One region of the Enterobacter sp. JH25 genome, then DNA from elsewhere that is predicted to be linked to it. Evidence: predicted binding sites of a transcription regulator. Region 1 holds the regulator's gene; the other holds the start of a gene.
The links. The regulator LexA, encoded in region 1, represses DNA repair genes until DNA is damaged. The targets are predictions, from matches to a motif close to TNCTGTATGTACATACAGNA.

Region 1 (3,913 bases):
ACGCGTGATCGATCAATTCGCTGGCGGTGGCAGACGGCACGGTCGAATCCACGGAATACGGCACGTTGCGCATGATATCCAGATAGCAATCAATCTGCTCGGTCAGCTGTTCACGGGTCAGTGAACGCTGGCGAGAGGCCAGAAGCGCGGTACAACACAGGTTCATGGCGTTTGCCGCACCAGCATTGTTGATGCGTACCATCAGCTCGGATGCAATGCCGTTGACCGTTGGCGTCAGCCAGGCCGGACGTACCGCTTCGATAGGATCAATAGACTCGCGCCACTCCGGAACATGATGGTTCAGATACGTCATCAGCGGCAGGGGCTCGCCAAAGTTCACGTAGCCCTGACCGAGGTTGCGCAATTTACTCAGACCACGCAGCATCTGCGGCAGACTCTCTTTCTCTTTGGTCGCACCGCGCAGCTCTTTCGCGTAGGTGCCCACTTCCATCACGTGTTCATAACCGATGTAAATAGGCACCAGCGTGATAGGACGCGTACCGCCACGCAGCATGGCCTGAATGGTCATCGACAGCGTGCCGGTCTTCGGATCGAGCAGACGACCGGTACGGGAGCGACCGCCTTCAACAAAGTACTCCACGGAATAACCGCGGCTGAACAGCTCGCCCAGATACTCCCTGAAGACGGTGGAGTAGAGCTTGTTACCCTTGAAGGTACGACGAATGAAGAACGCACCCAGACGGCGGAAAATCGGACCTGCTGGCCAGAAGTTCAGGTTGATACCGGCAGCAATATGCGGCGGCACCAGGCCCTGGTGATAGAGCACGTAAGAGAGCAGCAGGTAGTCCATGTGGCTGCGGTGGCAGGGCACATAGACAATCTCGTGGCCGTCATGCGCTAACTGACGCACGCGCTCGGCGTTGTGGACGTTAATCCCCTGATAGAGGCGGTTCCACGTGAAACCGAGGATACGGTCAGAGAGACGAATCATCTCGTAGGAGAAGTTCGCGGCGATCTCTTCCATCAGCGCGATTGCGTTCTGCTGCGCTTTCTCGTGCGAAATCTTCTTGCTGCGCGCTTCGTCTTCTACGGCACGGGCAATCGCTTTGGAAGCCAGCAGCTTGTTAAACAGATCCTGACGCGCCGGGAGACGTGGCCCAACGGCCGCCAGACGCTGACGTGCAAAGTGCATTCGCGCAACGCGCGCCAGCTTTTGCGCAATGATTTTGTCAGTACCGTGTTCATCCGCCATGCGGCGCAGTGAAACGGAAGGCGAGAAGCGAACAAAGCTGTCGCGTCCCAGCCATGAGACGGCGAAGAATTTCTGAATGCCGTTGAGCATACGCAGCGGCGGGTTCTCTTCCCCTTTTTCACGCCCCGGACGACGGCCAAACATCACCGACACCGGCACCATCTGCACGTCCAGATCGGGGTTGCTGCGGTGCAGATCGAGGTAATCATGGAACAGCTTAATGGACTCTTCTTTCGGCGTGTAATAGGTGAACACGCGCGGTCCGCCATGGATGAACACGTAGCGCGGCAGCAGCGTACCGTCGACTTCCAGCGGTTCAAGCGGGTCAGGTAAATCGTGCGCCAGACATTGAGCGCGAAGCGTTAGCAGGTCTGCCTTCGAGTTATAAGGCAAAACGTACATAATAGGGCGCGACGTATCGAGCCCTAATTCCAGCGCAGGTTCTGCTGGGATAGACTTACTTTTTACCAGTACGCTTAATGGTAAATTAAGTAATTTGTAGTAAATTCGTGGCCAGCCGGACATAAACGATGTAAAGCCTCTGGTTAATAATGCAATTGCGGCGCAAGGATAACAGAATGCGCGCAAAATTTCTGTTGTTACCCGTCATACTTCAGGTCGCAGCAAAACGCGCTGCGGCTTTAGTTACTGACGCTATTTATCATAAAAGGTTCTTTTAATGGCCAATAATACCACTGGGTTAACTCGAATCATTAAAGCTGCCGGTTATTCATGGAAAGGTTTCCGCGCCGCATGGGTTAATGAAGCCGCTTTCCGCCAGGAAGCGGTTGCCGCAATCGTTGCCGTTGTCATCGCCTGCTTCCTTGATGTTGATGCTATCACCCGCGTACTGCTCATCGGATCTGTCCTTCTGGTGATGATAGTGGAAATTCTGAATAGCGCTATTGAGGCCGTTGTTGACCGAATCGGGTCGGAATTCCATGAACTGTCTGGCCGGGCGAAAGACATGGGTTCCGCTGCCGTACTGCTGTCGATTATCACGGCGGCGATCACCTGGGTCACGCTACTTTGGTCGCATTTCCGATGAGCCTCGAGGAATAATTAAGTCCCTGGTTTTTTGTGCAGTTTTTGGTTCCAAAATCGCCTTTGACTGTATATACTCACAGCATAACTGTATATACACCCAGGGGGCGGTATGAAAGCGTTAACGACCAGGCAGCAAGAGGTGTTTGATCTCATTCGGGATCATATCGGCCAGACGGGTATGCCACCCACGCGTGCAGAAATTGCGCAGCGTCTGGGCTTCCGTTCTCCTAATGCTGCCGAAGAGCACCTTAAGGCGCTTGCGCGTAAGGGCGTGATTGAGATTGTTTCCGGCGCCTCACGCGGCATCCGTCTGCTGGTGGAAGAAGAGAGCGGTATTCCGCTGGTGGGTCGCGTAGCCGCAGGTGAACCTCTGCTGGCGCAGCAGCACATCGAAGGGCACTATCAGGTTGACCCAGGCATGTTCAAGCCGAGCGCCGATTTCCTGCTGCGCGTTAGCGGAATGTCCATGAAAGATATCGGTATTCTGGATGGCGATCTGCTGGCGGTACACAAAACGCAGGACGTGCGTAACGGGCAAGTCGTGGTGGCGCGCATTGATGATGAAGTGACGGTTAAGCGCCTGAAAAAACAAGGCAATACCGTGCAGCTTCTGCCTGAAAACAATGAATTCCCCCCGATTGTGGTGGATCTCCGCGAGCAGAGCTTCTCTATTGAAGGGCTGGCGGTCGGCGTTATCCGCAACGGTGAATGGCTGTAATCTCTTCCTGACAGGCTGTAGTTCCTCTACAGCCTGGCCTGTTTTCTGATTCCGGTAATTTCCATGGCATTGCTAACTTCTGCCGATAAGGCGTTGTGGCGTCTTGCGCTACCGATGATTTTTTCCAATATTACCGTTCCTCTGCTGGGGCTGGTGGATACGGCGGTTATCGGGCATCTCGATTCGCCGATTTATCTTGGCGGCGTCGCGATCGGCGCAACGGCGACCAGCTTCCTCTTTATGCTGCTGCTTTTTCTGCGCATGAGTACGACAGGCCTGACGGCCCAGGCGTATGGTGCAAAAGATCCTCTGCGTCTGGCGCGTGCGCTGGTTCAGCCGCTCATTCTGGCATTCGGTGCCGGCGCGTTAATCGTTCTGTTGCGTACGCCGCTGATTGATCTTGCGCTCCATATTGTAGGTGGCAGCGATGCCGTACTGGAACAGGCCCGGCGGTTCCTCGAAATTCGCTGGCTCAGCGCGCCCGCTTCACTGGCAAACCTGGTCCTGCTGGGCTGGCTGCTGGGCGTGCAGTACGCCCGCGCGCCGGTGATCCTACTGGTGGTGGGCAACCTGCTTAACATTGTGCTCGATCTCTGGCTGGTGATGGGACTGCACATGAACGTCCGGGGCGCGGCGCTGGCTACGGCAATTGCCGAGTACGGGACGCTGCTGATCGGTTTGGGGATGGTCTGGCGCGTGCTGGCGATGCGCGGTATCACCCTGGATCTGCTGAAATCGGCCTGGCGCGGCAATATGCGTAAGCTGCTGGCGCTCAATCGCGACATCATGCTCCGTTCGCTCCTGCTGCAACTCTGCTTCGGCGCATTAACCGTTTTTGGTGCCCGTCTTGGGCCTGAGATCGTCGCCGTCAACGCAGTGCTCATGACGTTACTGACCTTTACCGCTTACGCGCTGGATGGTTTTGCTTACGCCGT
Region 2 (3,913 bases), 1.7 Mb from region 1:
AGGTACCGTGTGTTGTTGTAATGAGGCCATTATAGTTAGCAGAAATAGTGCTGATTAGAGGCCTGAAGCTGCTAGGATTAATATCATTTTGTTATGAATTGACGAGGCATGATGGCGAAGCGGGAAAACTATAATGAGCTGTATCTCTTTATCCAGGTGGTGCGGGAGGGAAGCTTTACGGCAGCCGCACAGCGGCTCGGGCTGGCGCAATCCGGCATCAGCCGATCGGTTCGCGAGCTGGAAGAGCGGCTGGGCGTTCAGCTTCTGGTGCGTACTACGCGCAAGCTGTCGCTGACACACGCCGGGGAACAGCTTTACCAGACCGCCGGTTCCGCCTTTGATGCGCTTGATACCGGGTTGACCAGACTGGCGCATTACCGCCAGACGCCGTCCGGCACGGTGCGCATTAATGCCAGCCAGCACGCCATCGAGAAATGTCTTCTGCCAAAGCTCGCTATCTTCAAACAGCGTTACCCGGATATCCGTCTGGAATTGATGAATGAGAGCCGGTTCGTGGATATCATTGCGGAGCGATTCGACGCGGGCGTCCGGCTGGGACCGGAGGTGGGACAAGGAATGATTGCGGTGCGCATCACGCCCGATATGGAGATGGCTGTGGTTGCCGCCCCGGCGCATTTTCGGCGCTATGGTTTCCCGCAGACGCCCGCCGATCTGGATGCTCATCCCTGCATTGCCTACCAGTTTGCAGACGGTAACCACTATCAATGGGAGCTTGTTCAGGACGGGAAACGAGTTACGCACCGGCCTGAGGGGCAATGGGCCTTTTCCGACAGCTACATGGAGGCCGAAGCGGCCCGGCTGGAACTCGGGCTGGCCTATGTCCCGGTTGAGCTGGTGTCTGACGATCTGGAGCGTGGCACGCTTATACGCGTCTTACAGCGCTACAGCCTGCGGATGGAAGGGCTTTACCTCTATTTTCCGCACCGCAACGTGTCCCCGGCGCTGAGAGCGGTTATTGATACGTTGAAAATTTAAGGCAGCCTCTGCTCGACGGTCTATACAGCTCCTGGGTTTGTGGTACGCTACTATTTTATATAGCGCTGCTTAATTAAGGCAAAGAAATGACAAAAATAACGCCAGAATATACGGCTGTAGACTTATCGAGTTGGGCAAGGAAAGAACATTTTGAAGTCTTTCAGAGCTTTGCTCAATGCACGATTAACCAAACGGTTCAGCTGGATATCACTGCGCTGCTGAAGCATATCAAACAGGTTGGCTGGAAATTTTATCCTTCGATTATTTCCCTTATTTCGACAGTCGTTAACCGCCATTCTGAGTTCCGTATGGCTATGAAGAATAATGAGCTTGTAATATGGAATGAGGTGCATCCCAGCTATACCCTTTTCCATAAAGAGACGGAGACGTTTTCATCATTATGGAGTCACTTCGACGGGAATATTCATCACTTTCAGAACGTTTATGCAGAAGACGTTTCTCTCTATGGTGATAATCTTGCCTACTGGCCCAAAGAAGAGTACCGGGAAAATATATTCTTCATATCGGATATTCCGTGGGTCAGTTTTACCAGTTTTAATATCAACGTGGCTAACATGCAGAACTTTTTTGCGCCCATGTTCACGTTTGGAAAATACTTTAACCAGGATGGAAAAGTCTTGTTGCCTTTCGCCGTTCAGGTTCATCATTCTGTCTGTGATGGTTTCCATGTGGCCAGACTAATCAACGAGTTGCAAGAGTTGTGTGATAATTTACCGCACTATTAAGCCGCGAGCCGTTTCCGGCCCGCGGCAGCAGGACAGGTGATGAGTCGTTCTGACGATCAGGCGGCTTTGACGGCCCGGATTTTTTTGCTGCTATCCGCCTCTGGCGCTGTTTTATCCGTTGCAGCATTGAGCTCGGGAAGCTTGCTGGTACGCAGGATATGCTGCACGGACTCTTTCTGCTCGGCAAGATACAGACCAAGGTTTTCCGCCTGCGTTTCATCCATCTGCATTCCGCTTTGCAGCAGCCAGTCGGTGAACGCTTCTGCCATGTCGAGCAGTTTGTCGTGAGCGTCAGCCTCTTTCTTACTGGCAAAAGTCATTTTCTCTTCACCTTTTCTTACGACCACGAATTTTGTTTCAACAGCCATTTTGCACCTCCAGTACTGTAATTATATACAGTATAGCAGTTCCGGATCTGCGTTGCAGCAAAAATGTCCGAACCTGGCTTACACAACGGATGTACAAGCCAGGAGCTGTTATCGGTACAGCGTTTTTTCTGCAATCGGGATCAGCAAAGTGGACTGCCATTCTGCCAGCGTCAGCTGGGCAAGTTTACCCAGCGCCGTGTAGAACGGATGGGCCGCGTTTTCAACGAATACGCTAAGGAAACGCGTGCTCCACGGCAGCAGATGCCAGGCCATAAGCTGGTCGCGTTCTGTGTCGCGACCGTTCTCGGCAAGCCATGCCGCCAGCATCAGCAACGTTCCGAAGTGATCTTCCGGCTCATTCTGCTGCATCTCAAAGGCGATATGGTTTTCACGCATCCACTGGCGCAATGCAAGGGTCGAATCGCCAAACAGCACGGACTCGCGATCGAGCCAGACGGAGCCCCACGGGGGGGCGGGCAGGGCATACGGGCCAATAAACAGACGCTGCCAGGCGTCTTTCAACGCTTCGTCCGACGGGTTCTTAAACATACTGGCCACGGGCTGCAGGCTTTCCTGCGCCAGCGGCCAGTCCTGCATCCAGTCACCTGCGGTCAGGGCACTCACCAGCGGTGCGGTCTGCTCGCTGTCAGGGGCAAAATAAAACAGCGCGCCCAGTACCCGGGCGCTGAACGCGAACGATTCGCGGTGTGAGACGTCATTCATTACAACTTTCCTTATTTGTGCGCGGGGGTAGCCCGCGCACCTGTGTTAACCTGCAATTGCTAACCCAGCGGTCATATGCAAACCATAAAATAGCCCACGGCCAATCATTTCACCCACAGCCACCAGCACGAAACCTGCAAACAGGCCGAGCGTTTTCGGTTCCTGACGACGAATAAGTGGACAGATCCAGCAGCCTAAACCCGCCGCCAGCAGCGCGATGCGCCATACCTGAAGCGAACCATAATCCGGCAGCAGGGCGTTAGCCTGCTGGATAGAACTCTGGATCGTCCCCAGCGTATTGCTTTGCAACACGACGACCGCCACGCAGGCGATGAGTGCCAGTACGCTGACAGACGCGGCAAGGGTACCTTTGTATGTCACGTTTGCGACCCGCAGAAGCAGCGCGGCCAGCATCGGGCCAGTAAGAGCCATCGTCAGGAAGAAGGCCAACGTGGTGTAGCCCGTATACCAGGTCGGAACGGTATCGATCTGATAGACCCGGGTCATCGCCCAGACAAAAACGACACCCAGGAGCTGGCTGACAACCAGCCAGATTTTGCCCAGAGCTGGGGGCATTTTACCGATAACCGACACCAGCCACCAGAAACCGCCCACGGCAAAGAAGATCGAACCCGCCGCGATCTCATTACTCAGCGCTGACGCTCCCACGCGGTTAAGCGAGTTGAAGGCGCGCAGCGGGGAGCCAAGATGCAGTACCGAGGCCATAAACCCAATACCCATTACCAGCCAGAGAAAAAACAGGCTGCGCACGATGCGTATTCTGGCCTTGTCATCACCTTCATTCAGCCAGGCGAAGCCCATCACGATTAATGCGCCAGCCACGCACTGCCCGAAAACGGTGAAGATCACCAGCGGCCATTCATGCCATCCACTTCCCATCTCACACCTCCTTCGGGTTTGCCAGGTAGCCGGTGGTGTCACCCGTCGGACGGCTGTTGGCGTTAGGTTTAATCACAATACTCGGCTTCGTGAAGTGCGCAGACGGCAGCGGCGCGACCGCAGCAAGCTGGCCGTGTTTTTTGCGCAGCTCTTCAATCGGGCCAAAGTCCAGCGCGCGCA

Region 2: L2Y28_RS09565 (YebG family protein) is a predicted target of LexA. The motif match lies at 2,124-2,143, and genes of this name have one in related genera.

The regions. Positions count from the first base shown of each region.
Region 1 is NZ_CP091319.1:306,382-310,294, forward strand. Features, by position in the region: gene plsB (glycerol-3-phosphate 1-O-acyltransferase PlsB) at 1-1,738, opposite strand, end outside; gene L2Y28_RS01480 (diacylglycerol kinase) at 1,893-2,261, shown strand; gene lexA (transcriptional repressor LexA) at 2,370-2,978, shown strand; gene dinF (MATE family efflux transporter DinF) at 3,042-3,913, shown strand, end outside.
Region 2 is NZ_CP091319.1:1,999,273-2,003,185, forward strand. Features, by position in the region: gene L2Y28_RS09555 (LysR family transcriptional regulator) at 112-996, shown strand; gene catA (type A chloramphenicol O-acetyltransferase) at 1,083-1,742, shown strand; gene L2Y28_RS09565 (YebG family protein) at 1,799-2,110, opposite strand; gene dmsD (Tat proofreading chaperone DmsD) at 2,219-2,833, opposite strand; gene L2Y28_RS09575 (dimethyl sulfoxide reductase anchor subunit family protein) at 2,879-3,733, opposite strand; gene L2Y28_RS09580 (DMSO/selenate family reductase complex B subunit) at 3,735-3,913, opposite strand, start outside.